DNA from 2 places in the Paenibacillus sp. NN59 genome. Region 1 is predicted to be linked to the other one. Evidence: a T-box and tRNA genes for the amino acid it is inferred to sense, from the RefSeq annotation. Region 1 holds a T-box; the other holds one or more tRNA genes.

Region 1 (14,888 bases):
TGGGGGATGTCGCGCATCATGTATTGAGGCGACTCCATACGTTCCCTCTTTTCACAGCATCCGTTTTGATTATGTTTGTGGCAACACGTACACGCCAAATCCCTCCAGCATGTCACTGAGCAGAGATAGTGGCAAGCCTACCACATTAAAATAACATCCTTCAATGCGGTCGATCAGTGAAGCGCCAATGCCTTGAATAGCATATGACCCTGCTTTGTCTGAAGGTTCTCCCGTCTTCACGTACGCACGAATCGTAGCTTCAGACAGTTCCTTCATCGTTACATCCGTCTGACGATAATGCACCACCGAATGTCCGGTAGCTGCATCGATACAAGCAACACCCGTAAACACACGATGTTCCCGTCCTTGCAGACGTGACAACATCTGCTCAGCATCAGACTCATCCACAGGCTTGCCCAGAATCTCATTGTCAAGCACAACAACGGTATCACTGCCGACGATAATGGCATCCTTACTGCTACCTTCCAGTCCACGATACACAGCAAGCGCCTTGCGAAGAGCCAATTCTTGCACGGTCTGTTCTGGGGTCCAGTCTGATGGTGTATTCTCATCGGCATAACTCGGTATAACTTCAAACGCTAAATGGAGTGACGCGATCAGTTCCTTGCGCCGCGGCGATGTGGAGGCCAGAATAATCGGGCGCTGTTCTGTGTTATTCGACATTAACGGCTCCTTATACTACGGCAACATCTGTCCGAATCACAATAATAGATGTCACTAGTTTATTTTTTTGGTCAACATTCGTCATTCTCCTACAGTCTGCGATACAGCCACACAGCCGCAATAATACCAATCAGACTCAGGAGGCTCATTTGAAATTGAAATGAAAGGTCATAACTGAAAATATCGAGATCAGCCTGGGGCGACCAGCGAATCGTCGTGACCTTGGTTAAAAAGGCTACAGCTTTAACAGGCTGCAGTGCCTTGGCGATCCACGCTCCGGCCATCCAGCCAAGCAGCAGAAACAATAATAACACGCCGAAGTTTTTTTTCATCGGTTAATCTTCCCTCGCCATTTTTTGACACCCACATTATTATACGGGGTTTTGTACGTCAATACAAACACAAATCCGGCAGGGGGAACTATTTCCAGTTCCTTGCCGGATAGGAGTTTTGAGGCGTTGTTATGGGAATAGGAGCTTTATTGCTTTATAGACTCAAGCCACTTTTTCTGTTGGAGCACATACTCCATCAAATCTGACTGTACCGCCCACATGTGAACAGCGTCCGGATTTTTATTATACTCTGCAATGGCTGTTATCGCACTGTTCATCGATTTCTCCATGCTGGTCACAACCGGTTGAACGTCTACCGCCATTCCAGGCGCAAGGCTTTTTATGCCGGTCAACCACGTTTGATGCTGCGTCTGTAGTGCTTCCATCATCTCTGGTGAAATGGCTGCTTGTACTGACTGACCCAATTGCTGGATCGAGAGTGTTGATAACTGATCGACAAGCGCGGAGCTGTTTTTGAAGAAAAGAGCAACGTCCTCCTGCTTATTACCAAAGATCGCCGGATCCACCGCCGGATTGACGATCTCTTTGACATATAATTCCACTCCCTGAGACTTTAGTCTGGTACTGAGGAGCTTGGCCTCCTCACGATCCGCTGAGATGCCGGCATATACGCGATTGCCATCTTCAGGGTCCGAACTCGCAGCCAAGCCCGTTTGGGTGAGTTCAAGCTTCGCTTGCTCCGCTCGTTCCGGGGAACTGAATACCCCGTATTGCAGGGCATAGTATGTACCACCTGCAGATGATACTTCAAGTTGCCCTGCAGTTCCAGCAACTCCGTCCTGACCTGACACAGTAGAAACACTCTGATTCACAGGTAGCATTTCATCCGGTTTTACCACGTTCTCCTTGTTAAAAAGGGACAAAATAACCATACCGAACAGAGCTCCGGTTACTAATGCCCCTGAAACAGAGCCGATCATCTTCCAGCCTCTGGGAGGACGATTTCGTTTATATGAATAGTTCTCCGATTCAACCATCCAGTTATGGCCCTGATCCAGATCTTGACTTCTTTCCGAATCAAATTCATATTTATCATCCTGCATATTCCGATCTGAGGCGTAGTTTGTATGGGGTGAACGGGAAGCATCTGCCAGAATCGTCCCTCCCCAATCCATAGGCATGTCCTCTACTGCCATTGATGAACCAGAGGTGTTGTTTGTGTCTGGTTCAGGCTTCGGCAACGACTGTACTGTATTAGGCAAATTTTCGTTCATTGTGACCAGTGTACTGGATGCCGTCATCCCCTGCTTTTCCAGCTTGTCCGACTCCTGATCTCCGAAGCGAAACGTCATTCTGGCGTTGCTCACCCGTACCCTCTCCTTTGTCCCATTTATATCATCTATATGTTGAGATGGAGGATAACATTCCACGGAATGATTAAATCTTCAGACTTTCTAATCATATGAATCCCAAGCCAAAAACGCCTGGCTCCATGAAGAAGACAGACGTTTTAAGTACGGTACCCGTTGATCAAAAGGTCCATGGAACATATACTCCGATGAGAAATCACAAGAATAGTAGCGATTGTTCCCCAATTTGTTGATCCCTAAGTTCAACTTGCATCATTTTGAAATCACAAAATTATTTCAAACCTTTGGCGAGTATATCGCCCACTTTCCAAATATCCCCTGCGCCCATCGTAAGCACAAGATCTCCTGGCTGTAGCCGCGGCTCTAGATCAGCCACAACTTCCTCTTTGGTCGGCAGGTATCTTGCTGATGCATTGCTGTTCTGTACGATCAGTTCAACGAGTCTTGCGGAGTGGACACCTTCAATCTGCTTTTCACCGGCAGGAGAATAGATATCGGTAATCAGCACCTCATCCGCCTCGGCAAAAGCCCGGCTGAACGCATCCAGCAGGAAAAATGTCCTTGTATAACGCTGAGGCTGAAATACAGCAATAATCCGTTTACCTGTCGCTTTCGCCGCACTGATTGTAGCTTCAATTTCTGTAGGGTGGTGAGCGTAATCGTCGATAATGAGCATATCACGCGCCTCACCCAACACCTGAAATCTGCGTTTCGCCCCATGGAATTGCACGATCGCTGCTGTAATCTTCTCAAACGGAATGCCTGCTTCAAGACAAGTAATAACCGTAGCCATCGCATTGTAGACGTTGTGTTTACCAGGTACTGACAACTCCACTGTTCCCATCGCTGTACCTCGATGATTCATGGTGAACGAGATACGGCGATCCCCGAGAACGATATCTGTTGCTGTGTAATCAGCAACCTGCTCGATGCCGTAAGTTGTAATGCGAGACTTGAGATGCGGCAAAATAGCCTGCACATTTTCATCATCAGCGCATACAATGGCTGTGCCCTCTGGACGAATCTGACTGAGGAACTGTACATAAGCTTTCTTTAGTTCCTCGAAGTCACTGTTATAATTCTCTAGATGGTCAGCTTCAATGTTCGTTACGATGCCAAGCCAAGGATGGTACTGTAAAAAAGAGCCATCGCTCTCGTCCGCTTCCGCGACAACCCACTCGCCTTGACCTGCTTTGGCATTGGTTCCCAAATTCATGATTTCTCCACCTATAATATAGGTAGGATCTATTTCACATTGCTCCATAACCAGTGCGATCATGGAAGAAGTTGTCGTTTTGCCATGCGCACCTGCAACGGCCACGCCTTTGCGCTCGTTTAACAAACGTGCCAGCATTTGAGCGCGATGAAGGATAGGTATGTTTAGCTGCTCCGCAGCTACACGTTCCACATTATCCGCAGGAGCTGCTGTAGAATAAACGACAAGATCCGCTCCGTTCACATGCTCCGCGGTATGTCCAATATATATTTTCGCCCCTTTGGCTGCCAACTTCTCTGTCAACTCCTGTGAAGCGACATCCGATCCGGTAACGGTATATCCCATCTCCAGCATAACCCGGGCGATGGCACTCATGCCATAACCGCCAATCCCTATAAAATGAACATGTTCCGATGTGTTTAACAAAACTTTCACCAACCTTTTTCAGAATCGGTTTGATGCAAAAGGGCCGCCCGCACGTCCGCAATCAGATAAAGCGTGCCGGAAACCACCCCCAGATCCTCCGCTTCCGTCCGTGACTTCAATAGATCAAGTGCCTTTGCCCAGTTCGGCTCGACGATGATATCCAGTTCCTGCTTCGCAATGGCGGGACGTACCCGTTCGACAATCTGCAACAATTCGGTTGCAGCCATTTTACGGCGGAAATCTGGCTCGGTCAGGATCAGCGTATCCACTAGTGGCAGTATATGCTGCAAATATGCTTCGTGATGCTTATTCGCCAGCATACCCATCATCAAAATTAACTTTTTTTGAGGATAACCGTCGATAATGCTCTTGGCAAGCGATTCTGCCCCTTCAGGATTATGCGCTCCATCGAGTACAATCAGTGGATTGTCACTGACTTTCTCAAATCTTCCCGCCCAGAAGGCATTCTCAAAACCAAGTTTAATATTGTCTTCATCCAGCATAAATGCCATATATTGTCTTAGTAATTCAAGAGACATTAATGCAGCAACAGCATTATCACATTGATATACACCTTGCATACGAATGTGAATATTCAGATCACGGAATGGACCGGAGAACTGAAGCGTTTGTCCATCCTTGCTACTTTCAAGCCTTTGGTATGAAAATTGGTCCCCAGCCAAGTACACCGTTGATCGCAATCGCTTCGCTCTCTCCTGAATGACCTTTACGGCTTCAGGTTGTACGGCACAGGTTACAACGGGTACACCCGGCTTAATGATGCCCGCCTTTTCATGTGCAATCTGCTCAACGGTATCTCCAAGGATATCCGTATGATCCATACCGATATTGGTGATGACGGACACAACGGGAGTAACAATATTCGTTACGTCCATCCTTCCCCCAAGCCCAGTCTCCCATACTACAATATCGGGGTAACACTCTTCCGCGTAATATAGCAGTGCCAGTGCCGTCGATACTTCAAACATCGTCGGTGAGCCGAGCGGTGTTGACGCCATTTCTTTTACGAGAGGAAGCAAACGATTCGACAGCTTTAACAATGTCTCTTCTGGGATGTCTTCACCGTTATATTGAAAACGGTTTGTAAACTTGGTGATATAAGGTGATGTAAACGTTCCAACGTCATATCCCGCTTGAAGCAGTACTGACGTCAAAAAAGCGCAAGTCGAACCTTTACCGTTCGTTCCCGCGACATGAATGAATTTGAGCCGTTGGTGCGGATTGCCAAGCTGTGACATCAGGCTTTCAATACGTTCAAGCCCAGGCCTGATACCAAAAGGAATAAGGCCATTGATCCAATCCACGGCCTCGTCATACGTCTGTAAAGGAGTAGCTTTATCTGTCCCGTTTAATTCCGTCATCTGATTCACCTTCAGTTCCCTGTTTGATTGAAGATTGAAAAAAGCAGCCGGATGGCGCCAAAAGCGTTCCATCCGACCCTTTTTGATATTAACCTTTGAGCTCTTTGATTCGTGCGATGACTTTATCCCGTTTATCCGAATAATCCGCTTGTTTGGCGCGTTCTTCCTCGATAACTTTAGCAGGAGCCTTCGCTACGAATCCCTCATTCGCCAGTTTTTTCTCCACACGGAGTACTTCACCTTCAAGGTTCTGAAGTTCTTTCTCCAGACGAGCTACTTCCTGCTCAATATCAATCAGACCTGCGAGCGGCAAGTACAATTCCGCTCCCGTGATGATCGCTGTCATGGCTTTGTCTGGTGAACTCAGATCCAATCCGCTCTCGAATTCGGATGTATTACAGAAGCGTTTGATGTAATGACTGTTGCGTTCGATAATACTAGATGCTTCCTCACTGTTCGCTTTGACCATTAATTCGATCTTTTTGCTCATCGGCACATTCACTTCGGCACGGATGTTCCGAACAGCACGAATGGTATCCATCAGCAAGTTCATCTCCGCAACAGCTCCCGGATTCTCCAGCGCAGGGTCGTATACTGGCCAGGAAGCAAGTGTAATGGTCTCTCCCTCATGAGGCAGATGTTGCCAGATCTCTTCAGAGATGTATGGCATAAACGGATGAATCAGGCGCATGGTCTGATCCAGCACGTAGGCCAGCACCGATTGTGTTTTCTTTTTCGCAACCGGATCTTCTCCGTAGAATGACAGCTTGGCGAATTCGATGTACCAGTCACACAGATCATCCCAGATAAAGTTGTACAATACACGCCCTGTTTCCCCAAACTCATACGCATCGATTAGACGCGTAATATCTCGGGAAGTTTCGTTGAGGCGGTGCAAAATCCAATAATCCGCTGTTCCGAGCTCACCGCTGATGTCACGATCTTCATAAGTGAAACCTTCCAGATTCATCAACGCAAAGCGGGAAGCATTCCAGATTTTGTTGGCGAAGTTACGAGCCTGCTCGACCCGCTCCCAGCGGAAACGCAAATCCTGTCCCGGAGTACTGCTGGTCGAGATCATGTAACGCATCGCATCTGCACCGTACTTCTCGATAACATCCAGCGGGTCTACACCGTTCCCAAGAGACTTGGACATCTTACGTCCATCAGCGTCACGTACAAGACCATGCATCAGTACATCCTTGAACGGAATTTCATCCGTAAATTCCAGGGCAGTGAAAATCATACGCGCCACCCAGAAATAAATGATGTCATAACCTGTAACGAGTACATTTGTTGGATAATAACGCTTCAGATCATCTGTATTTTCAGGCCAGCCCAATGTAGAGAACGGCCATAGTGCCGAGCTAAACCACGTATCCAGAACGTCCTCATCCTGTTTCAACTTGCGCCCTGCATATTCAGGCAATGTTGTTGGATCTTCTGCGGATACAATCACTTCACCTGTTTCTTCGTCGTACCAAGCAGGAATACGATGTCCCCACCACAGTTGACGGGAAATACACCAGTCACGAACGTTTTCAATCCAGTTCAGATACGTTTTCTCAAAACGATCCGGAACAAAGTTAACCCCTTCGCCGCTTTGCTGCTTTTTGATTGCTCTCTCCGCGAGTGGTTTCATCTCTACGAACCATTGTGTGGACAAGTAAGGCTCCACTACTGCTCCGGTGCGCTCACTGTGTCCAACCTGGTGCATATGATCTTCAATATTAATCAGGACACCTTGTTCTTTCAGATCAGCCACGATCTGTTTGCGGCATTCGCTACGATCCAGCCCCTGATATTTGCCAGCTTCCGCATTCATTGTTCCACTTTCATCCATAACGGTAATTTGAGGCAAGTCATGACGTAAACCTACTTCAAAGTCATTCGGATCATGCGCAGGTGTGATTTTCACTGCACCGCTACCGAACTCTTTGTCTACGTAGTCATCCGCAATGACTGGAATCTCACGACCGATGATAGGCAATACGAGTGTTTTACCGATCATGTCTGCATAACGTTCATCTTTAGGATGAACGGCAACAGCAGAATCACCCAGCATCGTTTCCGGACGTGTCGTTGCCACAGTAATGTGACCACTCCCGTCTTTGAGCGGATAACGCAGATGATAGAGATGACCCTGAACTTCCTTATATTCAACCTCAATATCCGAGAGCGCAGTACGATTCACCGGATCCCAGTTAATGATACGTTTACCGCGATAAATAAGTCCTTTCTCATATAACTGCACAAATACTTTACGCACCGCTTTGGATAGACCTTCATCCAGCGTAAAACGTTCACGGGAGTAGTCGAGAGACAGACCCATTTTGCCCCATTGCTGACGAATGGTTGTAGCGTACTGGTCTTTCCAATCCCAGACTTTCTCCAGAAACTTCTCACGTCCCAGATCATAACGCGTTAATCCATCTTCACGCAGCTTCTGTTCCACTTTCGTCTGGGTCGCAATACCTGCGTGGTCGGAACCTGGCAACCAAAGTGCGTCATATCCCTGCATCCGTTTTGTACGAATAAGGATATCCTGTAGGGTAAAGTCAAGTGCATGACCGATGTGAAGCATCCCCGTTACGTTCGGAGGTGGAATTACAATGGTATATGGCTCGGCATCCTTGCGTTTACCCGCTTGGAAATACCCGCGCTCCGTCCAGGTGGAGTACCATTTATCTTCTGCCGCCTTCGGGTCGTAAGTCGTCGGCATTTCAGTTGTTGCTTTTTTTTGTTCAGACATGTTTCATTCCTCCGTTACGTCATCTTCATCGCTAAAAAAACAAAAAAACCTTTCATCCATCAAAGGACGAAAGGTTAGCTTTCGCGGTACCACCTTTGTTTCACGCTGATAACAGAGATCATGGTTCATGCTCTCAATCGGACGGCGTGACACTTCAAGCAGATAACGGCTGCAACCGGCCTATCCTACCTCCGAGGTTAATGAATGTATTACATCCACCTCCAGTACTCAAACAGGCAACTCCCGGGCGACTTCGATCAGTTGGTTCCTGCGGAATCTCACAGCGCATCGATCCCACTCTCTGAAAGGTCATACTGTCTACTACTCCCGATCCACGTCATTATTCAAAAAATCCTAAACACATCATACCTTGCTCGTGCGTGATAGTCAACCTGACAACAGCGGAACGAGGTTATTAGACAACCAAAATGTTCAAAAACAGGTACAACCCGCAATTCCTATGAGGAATTACGGGCTGTTTTATAGGATACGGTATCCTGAACCGAGTGACTAAGGAATATATAGAATCTGTCCTTCTTCAACAACCTGTTCAGTTAATCGATTATATAACTGAAGCTCCCTGGTGCTAAGCTGATATCTGTCTGCAATGGCATCGAGTGTTTCTTCGCGCTGTACGATGCACAGCTTGACTTTGCGGAATGGCGTCTGATCCACAATCGTACCCAGGAACAGATTTTTCCATTCTACATCTTCTGCCTGACGATCCTCTTCCGAAACAACTCCATCTGAAACCTCCTCACTGCGTTCACCCTCAACTCCACGGACTGCCCGGCCGGATGATAACAGAGAAGAAATGCCCACGCCTTCTTCTTCTCTTCGTGACGATTCTTTCTTGCTACCAAAAGCAACCTTAAGCTCTGGCTTGTCTTCCGCCTCAGCTATTGCCTCAGGGAGGAATTCCTCATTCTGTAACAGCGAGGCTTCCTCTGCCACTTCCAGTGAAGGCCGATCTTCTTCGGGCTGAGCCGGTTCAGATCCAGCAAATACATCTTGCCAGTTCTCTGTCTGCGGCTGTGCCACAGCATTCGAAATGAACTGCTCTCCTTGCGAACCACCTGACCGCGCTTCTTCAAAGTGCCATACCTCAGGCGTAGTTTCTTCAAGAGGTTTCCATGCTGCTTCAGAACGCGCCTGCTCAGAAGCCTCTGAACTCCATAATCCTGAATTTTCGGATACACTATTTACCGAAGGTTCAGACCATGCTGAGGCTTCATCTTCTATCGGAAGCAATGGCTCCGCTTCAGGATAAGAAGCTAGTCTGTCAGCCGTTTCAGCCATGAATGACGAGATTGGAGAAGGGACTTCATGCATTTCATGTGATGCCTGTGATGGTACAATCCCCTCATCTGAATCAGGCAATCTATTTTCATCCGATTCATCCGTTGAAGCAACATCAGATGGTAGTGGCTCGGCAGATGACTGGTTCCAGTAGGCTTGCGATAGTTCTTCATACCCTGATTGCTGTTCTATTCTTGGCAACAAATCAGCAGATTCCGGAGAACCATATGCAACAAGCTCAGCCGCATTCGCCAGCTCTTGCTCTTCGTTACGCAACCCGGCTTGTTCCGACAGCTCCAACAGCTCGGACTGCTCTGTCTGACTCAATTCGTTCTCTCTGCTGTCAGGCTGAGCCTCGGGGGAATGAACAACCGTGAATTCATCTGCCGACCACACTTGTGGCTCTTCTACCGGGAAACCTTCAATCCCTCGCAGGGACAATACACCTGTAATGTTCAGACTTCGGCTAGATAACAGGTCTACATCGAAATTTTCAATCTCGATTGAAATATCATCAATGGATCTAACCCGGTTCAATGGCACGGTAATTTCGACTGGAATAAAATGCTTTAATTCCTCCGAATCCTCGCTCTCCCCCCGGTATGTTCCTGTAAGTAGCAGATGCCCCCTCAAGGTGGCATGGTCGTCCTGTCCAATCACCTGAATACGCGGATAGAGTTCAATTTCCTCCAATTCCTCAATGGCAGGCACTCCCTCAGACAAATGAACGCGCTCATAAATATCGAACCGCAAACCGTATGGTTGATTCAACAAAGGTGGCGTCCTCCTTTCGGCATATGTTCACCATGATCCTTCTCATGGGACTGATCCATGGTCCAATCCTTCGTTACCCATCTATATGCCTGAACTAGGGTGGGCATGCCACCTTTGTTAAAAAAGCCCGTTCTGTTTGCTACACTTTTTAAACACCTTAGAAAGCCAAAAACAAAAAAACAGACCCAGTAAATCAGGTCTGTCCTTCTACGCTATGACTCTCCCTCGCTGCCAATTGTTCAAAATCCGCTGGCCAGGGGTCTTGTACTTCAATTAAGGCTCCGGTTAAAGGATGGTTAAAGCTCAGCACTTCGCCATGCAATGCCTGCCTGCCTATGATGTCCGAACGCCCCCCGTACAGTTTGTCACCGACAAGAGGGTAGCCAGCATAGCTGAGATGCACGCGAATCTGATGTGTACGCCCTGTTTCCAGCTTCAGACGTACCAGCGTTGCCCTCTCCCATACATGCACGATGTCCACATGAGTAATTGCATCCTGGCCTCCTTCGGAGACACGTCTGCGTTGCTTGTGGTGCCTGTCCTTACCAATCGGCGCATCAATCTTGCGGAGATCACTGGGTACTTGTCCGCCTGTGATAGCAACATACTGACGATCAATTGCTTTGAGACGCATCGCTTCATCCAGTTTCGCGAGCGCAAAAGCATTTTTGGCATATAAAACAGGACCGGTCGTATCTTCATCCAGACGATGAACATGACGTACACTGGTCTCGATCCCATTGATCTCATAATACGAAGCTACCGCATGATCCAGCGTAACGACCTGTTCTTCACGACTTCCATCCGGATGAAGCTTCATACCGGCCGGTTTGTGCACGACGAGACAGAAATCATCCTCATACAATACATCCAGATCAGCCCAGCGTGTCTCCACACCCAGCGGTTGCACAGCAAAAAGGGCCAGCCGAAGCCGGTCCCCTGCTAGCTGTACTCCCTGGGTTGCCTTGAGCTGACGCAGCAACTTCTCCGGGAACTTGAGTTCAGACAGGAGCCACTGTTCAGCAGCAGCTTGTCTGTCCTCTTTTCCAGTCACCGCCTTGCCTGGCATCAGCTCAAGCCATTGACCGCGACGTTTCCAGCTTTTTATACTCATAGCGACTGCAAAGCCTTACGGTTGGCCTCAATGGTATCCTCGATATCCTGCTCCGTATGCACACCGGACACAAACATCCCTTCATACTGGGACGGCGCCACGCTAACGCCTTGATCAATCATCGCTGCAAAATAACGGCGGAACTGATCCAGGTTGCTTTCTTTGGCAATATCATAATTCGTTACCGGTACAGCACTGAAGAATGGGCACACCATTGAACCGACACGGTTAATTGTTACCGCCACACCTGCTTCTGTTGCATTTTTCTCGAATCCAGCCTGCAAACGTGCAGACAACATCTCCAAACGATCATAAACTTCCGGTGTCAAAAGTTTCAACGTCGTATAACCTGCAGCCATAGCCAGCGGATTACCACTTAGTGTACCCGCCTGATAGATTGGGCCTGTCGGCGCAATCTGTTCCATCAGATCCCGGCGACCGCCATATGCTCCTACAGGAAGACCGCCGCCGATAACTTTACCCAGACACGTTAAATCCGGTGTAACGCCAAAACGACCTTGTGCACAGTGAAGTCCTACACGGAAACCCGTCATCACCTCATCAAAGATGAGCAGGCTTCCATACTCCGTAGTCACACTACGCAATCCTTCCAGAAAACCGGCAGCTGGAGGTACGACACCCATATTGCCAGCAACTGGCTCCACGATTACACCCGCAATTTCTTCTCCGTATCGTTCAAAGGCAAGACGCACGGACTGCAAATCATTGTAAGGAACCGTAATTGTATTCACGGCCACACCTTCGGGCACTCCAGGACTGTCCGGCAGTCCAAGGGTGGCTACCCCTGATCCAGCTTTGATCAGCAAACTGTCGGCATGGCCATGGTAGGAACCTTCAAATTTCAAAATTTTACTACGTCCCGTTGACCCGCGCGCCAATCGAATGGCACTCATCGTTGCTTCCGTACCGGAATTCACCATGCGCACGATATCGATGGAAGGCACACGCTCGCACACCAGCTTTGCCATCTCTGTCTCAAGCAGGGTTGGTGCACCGAAACTTGTGCCCTTAAGAGCTGTCTCCCGGAGTGCTTCCACAACTTCAGGATGAGCATGTCCCATAATCAGCGGGCCCCATGAACCTACGTAATCAATGAACACATTGCCATCAATATCGTAGATTTTGGAGCCCTCACCGCGTTCGACATAGATCGGTGTGAGTCCGACAGATTTGAATGCCCGAACCGGACTATTCACTCCTCCAGGTATGTACTGCTTGGCTTCCTCAAATGCGCTGCGTGAGCGCTCATCATTGCGACGATTGCCTTGTTGTGCAGTCAATGAACATCCTCCTTATTGTAAAGGCCTCGCTTGCAGAGAGACTGATGCATTTAATGACTAGATAAGTTGAACTAAAGATGTTTACACAGACACTCCGATGACAGAATAACCTTACAATCGCTGTTATCCCCAGATTTTTTGATTTTATTTTTCATAAGGGGAAAATCCGGTGATAAAGACTGAGCCAATGCTTCCGAAGTAGCTTTCTTTCAGAAAGCTTTCAGCTCCGCTTTTCCAGGTTTTTTCTGTCCTCTCCGTTTCAGTGTAAATGATCTGTTCAACTTATATAGTCTGCCGCACCACTCTCTTAAAAAAGCAAGGCCTATGGGTTTTATTGGCATAGATAAAGAACATATATGGTTACTCGTTGGTAGTCATTGGTTTACTTTTCAGCCAGCCATCTTGATGCATCTTTGGCGTAATACGTAATAATCATATCTGCCCCGGCACGTTTCATGCTGAGCAAGATTTCCATGGCCACCTTTTTCTCATCAATCCATCCTTGAATTGCGGCCGCCTTCACCATTGCATACTCCCCGCTTACATTATAAGCAACGAGCGGAAGATCAAACTGATCCTTGATGGTACGCATAATATCGAGATAGGAAAGTGATGGTTTCACCATCAGCATGTCCGCTCCCTCCAGCACATCCGTTTCCGCTTCGCGCAACGCTTCTCGAGCATTCGCCGGGTCCATCTGATAGGATTTCCGGTCTCCGAATTGCGGTGTGGAATCTGCTGCTTCACGGAACGGGCCATAAAATGCTGAAGCGTATTTGACGGAATAAGACATAATCGGAATATGATTAAATCCATTCTCATCCAGCCCTGCACGAATAGCCTGTACAAATCCATCCATCATATTAGACGGTGCGATAATATCTGCGCCTGCCTTCGCTTGCGATACGGCCGTTTTCACCAGCAGTTCCAAGGACTCGTCATTCAGAACATCGCCGCAGATATGTCCATCAATCTCCGTAGTGTGCACCATTCCGCAGTGACCATGATCGGTGAATTCACATAGACAAGTGTCTGCAATCACCAGCAATTCGGGGTACCAGGATTTGATCAATCTCGTCGCTTCCTGCACAATGCCATCCTCTGCAAAACCAGATGAACCTACACTGTCTTTTGTTTCCGGAATCCCGAACAGCAGTACAGCCGGAATGCCAAGCTCTGCGATTTCCGTGACTTCTTCCTGCAGACGGTCCAGCGAGAAACGGAATACACCCGGCATCGATTTAATCTCGGACTTTACATTTTCACCGTATGTGACATAGATCGGTTGAATAAAATCATCCACAGTCAAGTGTGTCTCTCTTACCATGTTGCGAATACCTGCCGATTGACGTAAACGGCGATGACGTACGATTGGAAAACCCATCTATCTTTTACCTCCTAGAATTTCATTTTGTAAAAAGGGAAGCGCGCTGGTTCTTCTCGAATTCAGCACGCTTCATATGTTCAGCCGAAGCTAGTCCAACTTAATTGTTGACAATACCGACACTGCCAGCACGTTTCCACTCACACAAAACATCGATCAAGCTAGTCATTGTCGCTTCTTTCGCCATAAGAGTAACCTCCAGTCCGGCAGCCTCCGCAGTCTTCGCGGTAACCGGACCAATACAAGCAACCTCTACTCCCTTCAGCAACGGCAACGGATCTTCCACACCCATTCGTTTCAGCATCTTCATGAAGTTTTTCACGGTGGATGAGCTTGTAAAGGTCACTGCATGAATACCGCCCTCTTCAAGAAGCTTAAGTAATTCATCATCATCCTCACCTGCAAGAATGGTGTCATAGATGATCGCCTCGGTAACGTGCAGTCCGCGTGCTGACAATTGCTCCGGCAACCACGACCGTGCGAGATCACCGTGTGGAATCAGCACGTTCTGGCCTGCCTTCAACTCACTTTCAAATGCTTCGAGCATGCCTTCTGCCTGAAAAGGCCCTTTGACAACTTCGGGTGCAATACCGTGCTTGCGCAGTGCTTCTGCCGTAGATGGTCCTACTGCTGCAATTCTCGCCTGATGAAGCGAGCGAATGTCCTTACCTTCGTTTTCCAGATGACGGAAGAAAAACTCCACGCCATTGACACTTGTGAAAAAGACCCAATCAAACGTATTTAACGCATGTAGTGCATCTTTGACACTTTGTTTGGAGGATTCGCTGGACGGCATAACCGTCTCAATGACTGGGAACTCATAGGGTTCACCACCGAGTTCTTCAATGCGATTCACCAGTTCACTCGCCTGACTGCGAGCACGGGTAACCAGA
Region 2 (14,888 bases), 760 kb from region 1:
GGTCTTTCTTTTAACCCCACCCAGTGCCGAATGAATCGGGCTAACTAAGCTTAACGATGTGAGCGGAGATCGGGTTTACTTTTACAGCGAAACTCTTAGGAAATTACATGGGTACAACATACTTATTTTACATCATAAAATTTAACATAGATTCGTTATAATAAAGCCCTCAGACCTTCGCTGCATTGAAGCAGTTGGGTTCGAGGGCTTTAACCGGCTCCTTAATCCGCAATATTCCCCGCCATCTTCAGACGACGTGCAATTTCCTTGAAGTCCTCGTGTGAGATCCCTGGCGCAAACTCTTCTTCCACCGCCGGAGCTTCCGGAATTGGGAAGCCTTGAGGGATGCCCTGAATGACTTCCAGAGGTTGTCCATCTTCGGGATGTGTGCCTTTCCAGATCTGGTCGATGGCATTGAAGTCTTTGTCGCTGTAAGTGTACAGCTTGGTGTGAACGCCTTTTTCTTCGTATTTACGAGCCTCGTTAAAGGCTTTGTTATCCAGAGAAGGGATCGGGATCAGTTTGGTGACATTGACACCTGTCGCAATTTCAATCGCTTTAGCATACGCCACCACGTGCACACCGCCGCGTACGAGCAGGAAACCGACAACTTCGCGAGCTGCGGGATGATCGGTCATTTCGTATACTTTCATCTTGTGCGTACGGGCTCCACATTCGAGGAAGAAATTATGCAACAAATCCTCTACCAGATTGCCGCTGTTGAAGACATTGGCACCTGTCCACGGATTGCCCATCGAGTCAAATGGCATTGCGCCTTGTGCGCCTGCCAGAAAATGATACGAAAGCCTTGCATCTTTGACGGAACCGAGTGGTGTCTGATCAGGTTCTTTATATTCGGTTGATCCTCGGAGACAGTGGTTAATCCCATGGGATACCAGTTCAACATGTCCTAATTCTTCGGCCGTAATACTCATGACGAGGTCGTAGAATGGTTTTAGTTTTTCTTTGGAGCGAAAATTAAAGGATTGGTAGAGGTAGTTGTTCAGTGTGGACATTTCTCCAAATTTACCACCAAGCAATTCCTGTATAGCTGCTGCTGCATTGGGATCAGGCTTTTCGACGTTGGGAATTTCAATCAAAATTTCATCCAGACGTTTGAACATGCAGATATAACCTCCTCGAATATGGGGTGAAAATGGACTCGGGCGACGTTGGATTAAGCTTGGTCAGTCAAAGCCCATTACACGGTCTATGGATTTTTTAAACAAATAAACTATGAAATGGGTCTAAAGGGGCATGTACTATCTGCTACGAATGTTTGAAGAACGTGGTGAATAGTTCACCGTTTGGTATTTCCATTTTCACAATTATTATGTACAATCAGACAAGTTGTTTTAAGTTGCGCCGATCTTTGGTAATGGATTCGAAGTAGAAAGGAAGGAATACAGGCATATGAAATCTAGAGCGTTCCATATCATATCTTTAATGATGGGTTTAATGATAATGTTAACTTACATAAACAGTGTTACATGTGGCGGCAAGCAGTGCAGGGAATGATGTTCAGGTGGATGAACAGACAAGGCAAATGCTTATGGAGAAGTATGGTTTAGAGCCTACAGAAGAGTCCCAGGCAGAGCAGCATTTTCTTTCCGGGGATTGGGGGATGAGCTTCAGTAATACTTCCGAGGTAGATCCATTGGTTAAACTGATGCCAGTTGTTCCATTTTGGCTGTTGCCAGCAGTCTGGATTTTGCGAATCTGGGTGTAAAATGTAATCCGAACGGGAACGATATCAGCAAACACATTCTCCCAAGGAGTGAAATGCATGAGAGTGCTTATGATAACGATATTAACGCTTGTTCTAGGTTTCGCTGGCATCTCAACGACCATTTCGGCAGCAAGCAGCAACATTCCGGATTATGCGAAATGGGGCATCATCGCCGTGAAGGAAACCCAAACGAAGTACAATGTCGACATTCTGGATTACAAACATATCGGCCGTTCGTCGCTTAGCGCAAATCAGTCCAGAGAACAGTTCAAGCTGTGGGTTCGAGCCAAAGACGGCAAGCAATTTGCTGTTTATGTTAATGTGGATTTTAATCCGAATACGCAACAGTTAAAAACAGTGCAATTTTCTGAATCAGATCGTCACTAATATTCGATCTTCACCTGAAGAACCAGACTTCCGTCTTGCCCGGAGTACGTCTGGTTTTTTATTTTTTCGAAATTCCTTTTTTTTTTGTTATTGAATAAAGAACTTATGTTCGCATATAATAATGAATACAAACAAATGTTCTTATTGGAGGGATGATCATGCTAGGGAAGTATGTTGGCCAGATGGTGGAGCTTGTGTACATGGATCGTGCGGGACAGATTACGCAACGGCAGATTCGAATTAACAGCATGCGAGGCGGAGTAATTCGGGCATCTGATGGCATGGAAGGGGTACCCCGGACTTTTCTGGAGCAAAATATTCTGGCATGGCGCCCTGTAACGGATCGGAATCGGAAGGGAGAACTGAAGTATGCTGAACGACTTTGAACGTAAAATACTTCGTATTATTGTCAACTATGCAGGTCAGCAACGTCGAATTCCACGTATGGATGAACTGGAAACCAAGACAGGGCGCAACCCGGCGCACATTCGGGAGTCACTACAGGCGCTTGAACAGAACGGATATATCTCCTGGCCTCAACCATCTACGCTGGAAAATATACAGATTTTGCAGGCCTGGGAGCAGGAACCCAAGCCCGTACGAAAAGCACAGCCTGCCGGCAATGCAGTAAAATATTTTACGGATTACTGATTCGTTTGAGGGGCGAATAGTACGCCTAGGTGTAACAGACTTCAGCAGAAGTTACAGCAAAAACGCCAATCCGTAAGGATTGGCGCTGTATGGTGAATACATTTATCAGAAATTCGGAAGCTGGTCAAGGTTGTTGGTCGGGTCGCCGTCGGCATCGCCGCGAATATACATTTCTCCATCCTTGCCTTTGAATACATTCACACCAGCGATTGTTCCAGCCTTCACTTCGTTCAGAGCTTGCTGATAATCCAGAATACGGCCTGTCGATGTCTGGAAGGCGGTCAAGTCACCGTCACCATTCTTTTGTACTGCTGTGAACGTTTCGCGTGTTGTTTGATCCATCATGTCACACTCTCCTTCTATGACCAAATGGGAATAGGTTTACCCTGTTAGCCTGTCCGAATTGGAGAGAAGTATGCATTCTTTACAACATTCCACATTTCGAGAATAGCTGTGTAATGTATGTAGTGCCTGTGTTGTGGAGTTGTTCTGCTGGACTACAGGCTTTTTCTCATACGGACATGTAGGATATCGGCATCGTAAAAAGGTTCTTCCGAAATCACTTCATAACCGAGTTTATCGTAAAATTTCTGCGCCTGACACTGGGCATCCAGGAGCGAATAGGTTAATCCAAGCTCACGAGCAAGCTCCTCCATCGCTAACAGGAGCACACGTCCATACCCGAACGAGCGGTAGGACTCCAGTACAGCAATTCGCTGCATTTTGGCCGTATCTTTGCTGTAATAGATGAGACGCCCTGTGGCAACAGCCTGACCATCGGTATGAAGCAATACATGATGCACATCAGGACTGATAACATCGTATTCATCTATTTCGAGTTCTTCGGGCACTTGTTGCTCAATGACAAAAACCTGACGGCGAATCCCAAGAGCTTGCTTCAATTCTTCTTCTGTCGTGACATAACTAATTTCTGCTGCCAAATTCGATTCCTTCTTTCTGCTCCATGCGCACAAGTTCAGACTGCATTATACAAAAAAATGCTTTTCCTGTATAGTTAAGTTTGGTACATATTGGGACTTTGGAGGAGGAGGAGAGTCATGGGAATGGCGGCTATTATGACCATTACATTGCTTATGTCGGCGGGAATGATCGCTTTGTTATATTATGTGACCAAGAAGGCATACTCACGCAAATGGGATGAAGAAGAGTGAGTACTTCTGATAAAGGCTCTAGATCTCATTCTGCTATTTAAGGCAAAAACTCACTGTTTCCCTGAGGGGAGTATACCTCTTGATTTATGGATTTGGAGTAGACGTCCATCCAGACAGGCAGCGATTCATTTTGTTCATTCGGTTGGTGCAATTGCTGAAATTGTACCGTATGCTCGTCCCGTTCCAGCCTGCAACCAGTCAAGGTACAGGAGAGAATGAGCAAAACGGCAACATGAGTAGCAGTTAGCTTCCAGTATTTATTATGGTGTTTATAGTTATGGTTTGGATTAAGCGATTGATCAGTATTTTTATTCATCATCACTATACATTCTCCTATTGCAGAATATTGTAAGCTTTCCATTATTGTGCTCCAATATGGATGATTTAAAACCAATTTAATGATTGACAATGAACACGTTTACTTGGTATGATACTGTTACTTCATTGAACGAAACCTAATATACATGATCTGTTAGCTCAGCTGGGAGAGCACTATCTTGACAGGGTAGGGGTCAGTGGTTCGAGCCCACTACAGATCATACTTAAGAAGCCTTGCTACGCAAGGCTTTTTTTCTTTTTTCTGAACCAATATGGATGGTTAAATCGGCTTTTGGGAGAGAATTCGGTGCGGGAATGGGGACATGCTATGCTTTTTTAAACAAAATTTAAACCAAACCTAAATTCAATGTAAGGTTGATCTCTTATTGTTGTAGTAAGCAAACAACATAGAACAGAGGAGAGAGAAAATGCACGCTTCCAAAACCCAATCTACTAACAAAAACGTGATGAAAAAGGCCATATTAAGCACAATGGTACTGGCGCTCACAACATCCTCATTTATCCACACTACGTATGCCACCTCTTCGAAGGGGGAGAGCTTGGCTGCGAGTTCTGAGACAACGCAGAAAGCGTTCCAGATGCAACAAGCTTTTCGCATGCGCTCACAACAAGCCATGTCTCAAGATCAATCCCCGATTCAGTACCAGATCAAAGCACGTCTGGACGAAAAAGACATGACAATACAGGGTAGCCAGACGGTGACCCACCTGAATACGAGCAAAGATACCCTTCAAGAGTTGGTCATGCATACCTATGCAGATTCGAATCGATCCAAAGCAACACAAACAATTATGTATACAGACCAGAATGAGCAAATAGCCAAAGAACACCCGGAGAAGAAAGCGTCAGATTTTTTGGGCGGGATGGATATTGTGGAAGTGACGCAGCAAGGAGAGAAGCTTCTTTTTGATAAGAAAGATCAGGCATTACATGTACAATTGAAGGCACCTCTACAACCGGGTCAGTCAATTACTTTCCAAGTGGATTATCGGATCGACATTCCTTATGGTATGCAACGAATATCGTATTACAAGGATCAGGTCAACGGAGCACATTGGTTTCCTGTGATGTCTGTGTATGACGAGACTACACATCAATGGAATAAGACACCGTACAGCACTTCATTCGAGAGTGATTACTATACCTCATCCGATTTCGATGTTGAGTTCAATGTGCCTGAGTCATATCAGGTGGTCATGCCGGGAGATATCACTTCCAAAAACAGTGCTGAACAAGGACGGAAAGTGGTTACAGCGCGCGCAGCGAACACCAGAGAATTTGCTTTTTTTGCTGGCGCCAACTTAAAGGTAGAACGTGAGACGCGTAATGGTCTAACCGTGGAATATTTTTATTCGGGTGATGATCCTGCCAAGAAAGCTGCAGTGGATAAATATATCGATTATGCATTTAAAGTCATTGCGTTTTACAGTGAGAAATATGGTAAATACCCGTATCCCGAATTTCGTGTCATCGAGACTTATGTGGATGGCTTTGGCGTAGAATATTCAAGATTAATACAGATGCCGGAGCGTGCTGCGGGGTTATCGCCTGAAGATGATACCACGTTTGTACATGAGATTGCACATCAGTGGTTTCATGCTTTGATAGGGAACAACTCCGAAACGGAATCCTTTCTGGATGAAGGTTTTGCCGAATTCTCCACGGTGTATTTTTTAGAAAAGCAGGGCAATAAGCTGGGAGGTTTCAGATCCATTCAGCTAGATCCTTCACCTATTGATCTGCCAATCGCGTCAACGAATGAACAAGTAGGAGAAATGGCTGATTATGTATTTTACCAAAAGGGTCGTCAGGCCATTTATCAATTATACCGCTCTGTTGGTGAACAAAAATTTGATGCGTTCATGAAGGAGTATTTTAATCGCTTTGTCTATCAAAACGCTACAATCGATGGATTACTTGGTACTATTGAGGATGTTCTTGGTAAAGAACAGCGTCAGGACATGGAAAAAGCTTTAATGGAGCCAGGATTTGAGCTTAAGCAGGAATATCAAATGTCGGAGAAGGAACTTGCAGCATATATGCATGATGCCTATCAGCCGCAGTATGAAGCAGTAGTGAATAACATTCCAAATCTGCCTTACGAAGTAATGATTCGTTTAATGGAAAAGTCCTTTCGAGGGGAGCCATTAACCATTGTACTTGGAGATCAGGTGAGCAAAGAAGCAGCAAAACAACAGGAACAAGCGACCAGCAAGTTAACTCAGATTTTTGATGTATTTGGCATGAAGTACGATGTAGTTCGGGATCGAAAACAGTTGAAGCAGAAGCTGAAACGTGAGATTGGAAGCAGTAACCTCATTCTTGTTGGTGATGCAAAGTCGAATGGTATGGTTCAAGCTTTGAAAAACAACATTAATGTTCGGGCAAAGGGTATCGGTTTGGACTGGAAAGAGGCTATGAACGCATCTGGACACTCCGGAGCATATGTTATTAAACATCCATACAATCAAAATCGTCTTATGATTCATTACTATTGGAACGGCGACCATCTCAGTACCAAGGCATCAGCGTCCTTTATGGAGAAGATTCTGGAATCTCTAACGCTCTCTAATGACATTTACCAATCCTATGAGCTGGATGGCAACGGTAAATTGAAAGACAGCAAAAAAGTCGAATGAAGCATTTAGCCGCCATAAAGTAGAAGCAAAAAAAGAAATGTTTATAAAGAGTCGCCTAGAAGGTGGCTCTTTTTGCTTGTTCAGTTCCATTTAAGGTTTCTCTTTTAAACTTCTCTGTAGCAGGAATATAAAAGGAACTAAAGGTGGGAAATGGCATGATAAATAACAAATGGCGAAATGTTATGACAACTACAGTGATTGCTTCGTTGTTATTAGCGGCTTGTAGCAATGAGAGTGGAGCTCTGCAATCAACAACAACGACTACAACTACAGAGAACCAATCCACAGAAGATCAGACAAAAACGGTGGATTACGCACAAAACTTTAATAAAACGGAAGTGATGTCTTTTTCCATTGATGTAGATGAGGATGCCTGGCAGGAAATGCTGGACACGGCAACAGAGGAAAACTATATCAAGGCCAATGTAACGATCAATGGAACAACCATAGAAAATGTAGGTATACGAGCCAAAGGAAACTCCAGTTTGAGGCAAGTGGCACAGGACGATTCAACCGATCGGTATAGTTTCAAAATCAAGTTTGACAAATACGTCAAAGGTCAGACCTGGAATGGTCTTGATAAAATGGTCGTGAATAATATGATTTCCGACGCCAGTTATATGAAAGAGTATCTCAGCTATGACATCATGAGTTATATCGGAGTTGATGCACCGCTGTTTTCTTTTGCCAACATTAACGTAAACGGAAAGGCGTGGGGCTTATATTTGGCTGTTGAAGACATAGACAGCGGATATCTGGCACGTGCGAAGAATGGTGAAGGAGAGATCTACAAACCCAATAACGATGGCAATATGGGAGCGGGCGGAATGGGAAACCCGATGGGAATGGGGAACCCGCCAGCAGAAGGGGAAGCCTTCGGGATGGGAGACCGTCAGCCTCCTGAAGGCATGGAGCCACCAAGCGATCAAGGTGAAGGAACAGGCGATGCCAAATCTCAGACTGCCAACACTCGCGGAGAGGGTGGTCGGGGGTTCGGCAGAGGCGGTGGAATGAATGGTGGCACGAACGGCGTATCCTTAGTGTACACGGATGATAAAGTGTCCAGTTATTCTGGCATTTTTGATAATGCAAGGACCAAAACGACGGAAGAAGATGAACAACGTGTGATTGAAGCACTCAAAAACTTGAATGCGGGCACCGATCTTGAGAAATATGTAGATGTGGATGCTGTGCTCAAATATTTTGCAGCTCATAATGTGGTGGTTAACATGGATAGTTACACATCCAATATGGGGCATAACTATTATTTATATGAGAATAACGGCAAGATCAGTATGTTGCCTTGGGACTACAATATGGCTTTTGGTGGATTCCAGGCAGGTTCCGTATCCGATGTGGTCAATCTTGCCATTGATACACCGTTATCGGGCGTAACGATGGAAGAACGGCCGATTCTAAGCAAGTTACTGGAGGTTCCTGAGTACAAAGCGAAGTATCATGAATACTTGCAACAAATCGTGGACGGTTATTTTGCCAACGGAAAATTTGAGCAAACGGTAGAGACGTTAAACAATCTGATTACGGATTACGTAAAAAATGATGCGACTGCGTTCGTGACATATGACAAGTATAAAGAAGCTGTTGCTGAATTGACTAAATTAGGAACATTGCGTGCCGAGAGCATTCAAGGACAGCTTGATGGAACGATCCCTTCCACTACAGAAGGGCAAAAAGCGAGTGCGGATAAGCTGATCGATGCATCTTCCGTTGACCTAAACAAATTGGGAGATGGTCTCAAAGGAAACGGCATGAGGGGTGGATTCGGAGGCCCAGGGTTCAATCGTAATTCCGGAAATCAAAATCAACAGAGTGAAAAAACGGAGCAATCTGAAACATCAAAATCGGATACATCCCAATAAACTCAGATGTCATTCCGTTTTCCATTGCTAGGTATTTGAGATTACACGAATGTTTGTGCTTTGGTTTTGCCTTAAAACAATATAGAGAGCTACCTTACAAGGTCGCTCTTTTTTTATTTAAAAAAACTATTTACAAAGCAAATTAAATTGTGTACAATCAATTTGTAAACAAGTTAAAAGAAAACATGTTCAAAACATATAACAAAAACTTAAATCGGAAGAGGAGAATTTTAATATGAAAACTCTATATGAAACGACAGTTATTAATACAGGTGGACGCCAAGGGATCGTACAATCCCCGGATAACGTATTCATGATGGATGTAGCCACACCCCCTGAACTTGGAGGTCAAGTCACAACAGCGACTAACCCGGAGCAATTGTTTGCAGCAGGATACAGTGCATGTTTTAACTCTGCGTTGGAATTTCAATTGAAAAAGCACAATGTAACGATTGAACGCAGCACAGTATCTGCAACTGTTGCTTTGGTAGCGGACCCGGCAGATGGTGGTGTAAAGCTGGATGTGGAGCTTGAAGTAAAAATTCTCGGTCTGGATGAAGAAACGGCTCAAAAATTTGTGAAACTTGCTCATGAATATTGCCCTTATTCCAAAGCGATCAAAGGTAATGTTAATGTTAAAGTAGAGCAGGCGTAAGCAGACGGGTTTCGTAACGTTTCCTTTAGAATAAAATAAATGCAATAGACAAAAACCTCCGAAGACTCGGAGGTTTTTTGCCTTAGCAGCGTCATGAGGAGAAATCACAGCAACTCATCTCTGGTGGAGGAAGAAGTATTTGGTGGGAGATCAGCAATTGGCTGATTCTCGGTGGTATTTTGTTCGTTATCTTTTTAGTATTTAAATACGTTTTCTAAGGAAGGCACACAATTGGGCGTTTCCCCATATGATGCACTATTCATTCAGCATTATGGGAAATGGGGAATCCGTGATGGCAAAGGCAAAAGGAAAGAAAGCTCCCGCGTTAAAAAGTGACAAGATGCGTGTATCCATGAAGCTGGTCACATCCGATGTATGTGAACGCTGCAAGACACCTTGCTTGCGCGGGACGGAATATGCTGCACGAATGAGAGAAGGCGGGGCGGTTGGCAAAGGGGTTCCCTGTATCCTCACTCGCCACGTATCTTCATGATACTTCGTCTAATGACGTAGATATAATATGCGACGCCATAGGTTATCCTGAAAAAAGGATAGCCTTTTTTTGTGTTTACCAGAGCGTGGTAAATATTTTGGATAAAAAATGAAAAATGATGAAAAACAGCGCAACTTTGTGGAGCCGTTCGCAGTATAAATCTACAAACAAGCTAACAGCAAGGGAGGGTATATTGACGGGATGAAATGGAAAAGAGTGCTGCTGTGTGTCATGGTATTCTCCTTGCTGGGCGGGTCTTTATTATTTGCGGACTCTGTGAACGAGAAGATTCGTGTGCTCATTAACGGCAAGGAAGCGTCTGACGGTGGTTATTTGATTGATGGGACGACTTATGTACCTGTTAGAGAGGCTGGAGGCATTACTCGGTGGGACAATAGTAACAAGCGAGTAACGGTGATCAAGCCGAACGTACATATTTTTCTGTTCAAGGGAGACACTGTGTTTGGGAACGTCAATGTGGGCAAATTGAAATTTAATGTGTTCTCACAGGTGGATAGTCTCACAACCGATGTGGCTGCCGTGAAAGTTACCATAACGGACCCGAGCGGTCAGGTTAAGGATATTCAGGCACAAGATCTCGCTACGCAGAAGGACAATTTCTGGTTCCGAACGTATGATTTCACTTATGATTTTAGTCGTGCTGGCAAATATCAAGTCGGTTTTCATATTAAAGAAAATGCAAATAGCAACTATGTTCTGGTCGCCGAAAAAATCATTACAGCCTTGAATGATTAAAGGCGAATAGACGCTATGCTTCTAAATTGACCTAGCTCTGTGAACATGTTACGATATGCAAGGTTACACATTTTCTATTAATGAAGCGAGGTATTACAATGAGCGATCACAAACACGAGCATGGAGATAATTGCGGTTGCGGTCACGACCATGATCACGATCATGAACACGAAGAGATCCTTCTCACATTGACTGATGAGAACGGACAAGACGTGGAAATGGTTTTGGTAGAAACATTTGACGTGCAAGATCACGTTTATGCACTTCTGCTGGAACGCAACAATCCTGAAGCTGACGGCATCATCCTGCGTATGGAAGAAGAAGACGAGGAAATGGTGCTCTACAATATTGAAGATGAAGCAGAGTGGAACCGTGTTGAAGCGGCATACAACGAACTGGTTGCTTCCCAAGAATAGTCAATCTTTTGGAATATAACATGAAGGCTCCTTGAATTTCAGGGGGTCTTTTGTTGTTGCTTTGGATTGTGAGGCTGGTGCGGAGACGGAGAGTCACCAAAAATGAAAATCAAAAAGGACCAGGTGGTAGACCCAGTCCTTTTCTGTTCAAGCCGTCTCAGACCTGAATGCCATTCTAGAAAATGGCGTCAGCTTCCACGATGACTTTGACGTTCGTAACGCTACGGTCTTCGGGTCCTTTAACGGGCAGTCCAACCTCAACATGATCAATGATATAATCGATGTTTTCTTGCGTAATGACCTCGCCCGGAAGCAGGATCGGAATACCTGGCGGGTACACATAAATGAACTCCGAGATAATGCGTCCAGCGGATTCCTTGAAAGGAATGACCTCAGTATCTCCGTAAAAAGCATCACGCGGGGTCAACATCAGCTGAGGGATGTCTGGAACTTTGACAACCAGTTCATGCGCCGGATTGACCTGATAATAAGTACGGGACAAATCCTGTAGCGCATTAAGCAAGATATTCACGCTGCCATCTGTATCACCTGGCGTGATAAGGCACAGAATATTGTACATGTCGCTAAGCTCTACTTCGATATTATAATGCTCACGCAGCCAGTTCTCGGTTTCGTAGCCTGTAATGCCGAGATGGCGCACATGAATCGTGACTTTTGTTGGGTCATAATTGAAAGTGGCTTCTGTGCCTAACAGCTCTTTTCCGAAACAGTACAAGCCATCAATATCATTGATTGTACGCCTTGCAAACTCAGCAAGATCAATCGCCTTTTGCGCAATCTCATGACCATGGAGCGCCAGGTTGCGTCTGGAGGTGTCCAGCGATGCAAGCAATACGTATGACGTGGATGTGGATGTCAGCAGGCTGAGAATGGTCTGTACACGTTGTGGGTTGACATACCCGTTCTTGGTATTCAGATTCAGCACAGAGCTCTGTGTCATCGAACCACCAAGCTTGTGCACACTTGTAGCAGCCATATCGGCTCCAGCAGCCATTGCAGACAGTGGCAGATCCTCATGGAAATGAATGAGCACCCCGTGTGCTTCGTCCACCAGAACGGGTACTTGATAGCTGTGAGCCAGCTCTACGATGGACTTCAGGTCCGTACATACACCGTAATAGGTTGGATTAATGACTAACAGAGCTTTGGCATCCGGGTGACGCTCAAGCGCACGACGGATCGATTGAATGGTTACACCGTGATCGATACCAAGGTTAACATCCTGTGCAGGAGAAACAAATACAGGTTTGGCTCCTGAGAAAATAATGGCAGACAGGACAGATTTGTGTACGTTGCGGGGCACGATAATTTTGTCCCCAGGTCCGCATACCGATAGAATCATCGTCATAATCGCACTGCTTGTACCCTGTACACTAAAATAGGTATAATCGGCTCCAAAGGCATCTGCGGCAAGCATCTGTGCTTCCCGAATGACAGCTGTGGGTTGATGCAGGTCATCGAGTGGTGCGATATTGATTAAATCTATGGAGAAGGCGTTATCGCCTATAAATTCACGGAATTCGGTATCCGCTCCCAATCCTTTTTTATGTCCCGGAATATGAAACTGTACGGGATTGAGTGCCGCGTGATCTTTCAAAGCGGTAAACAGCGGCGTACGGTGGTGATTCATCAGTGCTGTCACAACCCTTCCTAAGTAAAATGGTAAACAAAGATGAGTATAGCAAAATAAGCACTGAATGCAAGCGGTATGAACGACAAATTTTTGAATTGGTGAGATTTGCTTGTCATGCCCCCGGTTACACTATGTGTAGAGGAACGGTAAATGAACCTTGAAAGGGGAAAAAGAATGCAAACCGACATCAAACCAGCCAAGATCTTAAGATCGCCTTTTTTTATCGCGATGTGGCTGACACTTTTTCTAGTGGAGATCATCAAGGGGGCACTGCTGGTCGCCGTTCTCCCCGTATATATGGATAATATTCTGGGGTTGTCTGCTGGCGTCATCGGCGTAGCATTTGCTCTTCAATATCTGGGGGATAATCTGTTCAGAGCCCCTTCAGGCTGGGCAGCAGAACGAATCGGTTTCCGCGCCACGATGGTAACGGCTCTGATCTGTACTTTGATTGCCGTGATCATGATTCTTTTTCTCAAAAGTGCAGTTGGACTATCTATGGCTTGTCTCATTCTCGGAATCGGCACGTCACCCCTGTGGCCCTGCGCAATGACGGGAGTAACGGCAATGTCAGGCCCACAGAACAAAAATGGAACAGCGATGGGTGCGCTGGAAATGGCGGCTTTGGGAGGCACGGGGCTCGGGCCTGTTGGCATGAACTGGCTACTGGAGCGGACCGATCATGATTACCGTACAATCTTCCTCGTTCTGATGGGATGTGCGATTCTGGTCATTCTGGTCGCTATGATTCTTCCGGGCCGCGTTGTGGCTCAGGGGGAACAAGCAACAGGAGCAGGAGATGCTAGAGAAGACCGAATGTCTGCAAATCAGAAATATCCAGCCAAGCCGAATCTTCTTACTCCGTTTATTCGGTTACAACAGAGCGTAAAGCGTACATTACACCGGGTGCGTAGCACGCTCAACGTTAATCCGCTGGTCTATCCTGCGCTATTTATGCAGTCGTTTGTGATTGGCCTGCTCAGCCCTGTCATTACGCTGTATACACGAACAGATCTGAATATCTCACCCAATCTGTATAGCCTGCTGCTCATTGCAGGAGGAGGGATTACCGTCATCGCACTGCTTCCTGTTGGGAAAATGGTGGACAAGTTCGGCACGAAGCCGTTCCTGAATATCGGGTTTTTGATGGCGGCAGCAAGTTTGTTTGTTTTCTCGACAGTGACAGCCATTCCCGTTGTTTTTGGCATTGTCATGCTTGTTGGCGTAAGTTATGCGATGATTCTTCCGGCTTGGAATGCATTTGTTGCCACACTGATTCCGGAAGGGGAACGCGGGGCAATTTGGGGGTTCTTCCTTACTTTGCAAGGTTCGGGTATGGTTTTTGGTCCGATTGTGTCTGGGTTGTTGTGGGATCACATCAGTCATCCGGCTCCGTTTATCGCAAGCGCTCTTGTAATGGCCGGACTTTTCGTCGTTCACTTTGTGTTGGCACGCAAGCCTTACCGTACTGCACCTGCTGGATAGATGAAGTAGAGAAAAAAGGAGATCCATAACCTGATTAGGGTTGAGGATCTTCTTTTTTGATGTGTTGTGATTCCTGGGAGTCGTCAATTAGTGCAAATGAAGTGAGTTATGTCGACTGTACAACATAATGATCATGATTTTGTCACTTGTACTCCGTAATACAATGAATTACCGGGGGCTTGCCCCTGTGCACCTGCGGAAAGCTTCAATTCGGATTCGTATTCCGTGAAAAATAGTCAAATAACCAAGTACCCTTACATAAAATGAAGTATAAAATAGGGTAAGCCGATGTAACACAAGCGCTTGAAACATGAGGCCGGAGCAGATCCGGTACAGATGGAGGGAGTGCCGTGAACAAGAGTTATGAAGTTGAATATTGCAATCTGGAGCTGCGGTTCAACCGTCGGCATATCCAAAATCTAATCAAAGACCTAATTCGTGAGGGGTATTCACTATATTGGAGCGAGGACGAATCCTTCTTTATCCTGTCAGTCCGCACCGGACGTAAGCTGGTAAAGCTCCGTTTTCAACAAACACGCAGTGGGAACTATAAAATGACAGGAGATTATCTGATCAAGGATGCCAAGCTCGCAGAGTGGTTGGAGAAACTGATTGGCGATACACGCGGGCAT

Evidence for each region. A T-box is a leader RNA that pairs with one kind of tRNA and senses whether it is charged. The one in region 1 lies ahead of ACT89M_RS22395 (valine--tRNA ligase), so its partner is inferred to be a tRNA-Val.
Region 2: it encodes a tRNA-Val, which carries the amino acid that the T-box ahead of ACT89M_RS22395 (valine--tRNA ligase) is inferred to sense. The anticodon was not compared.

The regions. Positions count from the first base shown of each region.
Region 1 is NZ_CP199678.1:5,126,143-5,141,030, forward strand. Features, by position in the region: gene radC (RadC family protein) at 1-38, opposite strand, end outside; gene ACT89M_RS22370 (Maf family protein) at 70-684, opposite strand; gene ACT89M_RS22375 (DUF4321 domain-containing protein) at 774-1,016, opposite strand; gene ACT89M_RS22380 (SPOR domain-containing protein) at 1,163-2,344, opposite strand; gene murC (UDP-N-acetylmuramate--L-alanine ligase) at 2,619-3,938, opposite strand; gene ACT89M_RS22390 (bifunctional folylpolyglutamate synthase/dihydrofolate synthase) at 3,995-5,371, opposite strand; gene ACT89M_RS22395 (valine--tRNA ligase) at 5,460-8,123, opposite strand; T-box leader at 8,183-8,467, opposite strand; gene ACT89M_RS22400 (LysM peptidoglycan-binding domain-containing protein) at 8,634-10,196, opposite strand; gene ACT89M_RS22405 (RluA family pseudouridine synthase) at 10,390-11,310, opposite strand; gene hemL (glutamate-1-semialdehyde 2,1-aminomutase) at 11,307-12,611, opposite strand; gene hemB (porphobilinogen synthase) at 12,994-13,995, opposite strand; gene cobA (uroporphyrinogen-III C-methyltransferase) at 14,096-14,888, opposite strand, start outside.
Region 2 is NZ_CP199678.1:4,366,694-4,381,581, reverse strand. Features, by position in the region: gene ACT89M_RS19330 (manganese catalase family protein) at 222-1,124, opposite strand; gene ACT89M_RS19325 (hypothetical protein) at 1,484-1,729, shown strand; gene ACT89M_RS19320 (DUF3889 domain-containing protein) at 1,787-2,116, shown strand; gene ACT89M_RS19315 (hypothetical protein) at 2,275-2,502, shown strand; gene ACT89M_RS19310 (LexA family transcriptional regulator) at 2,486-2,767, shown strand; gene ACT89M_RS19305 (DUF3892 domain-containing protein) at 2,873-3,109, opposite strand; gene ACT89M_RS19300 (GNAT family N-acetyltransferase) at 3,265-3,708, opposite strand; gene ACT89M_RS19295 (hypothetical protein) at 3,977-4,258, opposite strand; tRNA gene ACT89M_RS19290 (tRNA-Val) at 4,406-4,478, shown strand; gene ACT89M_RS19285 (M1 family metallopeptidase) at 4,686-6,917, shown strand; gene ACT89M_RS19280 (CotH kinase family protein) at 7,073-8,797, shown strand; gene ACT89M_RS19275 (organic hydroperoxide resistance protein) at 9,033-9,452, shown strand; gene ACT89M_RS19270 (hypothetical protein) at 9,745-9,945, shown strand; gene ACT89M_RS19265 (stalk domain-containing protein) at 10,147-10,701, shown strand; gene ACT89M_RS19260 (DUF1292 domain-containing protein) at 10,800-11,117, shown strand; gene ACT89M_RS19255 (aminotransferase class I/II-fold pyridoxal phosphate-dependent enzyme) at 11,293-12,768, opposite strand; gene ACT89M_RS19250 (MFS transporter) at 12,946-14,256, shown strand; gene ACT89M_RS19245 (hypothetical protein) at 14,607-14,888, shown strand, end outside.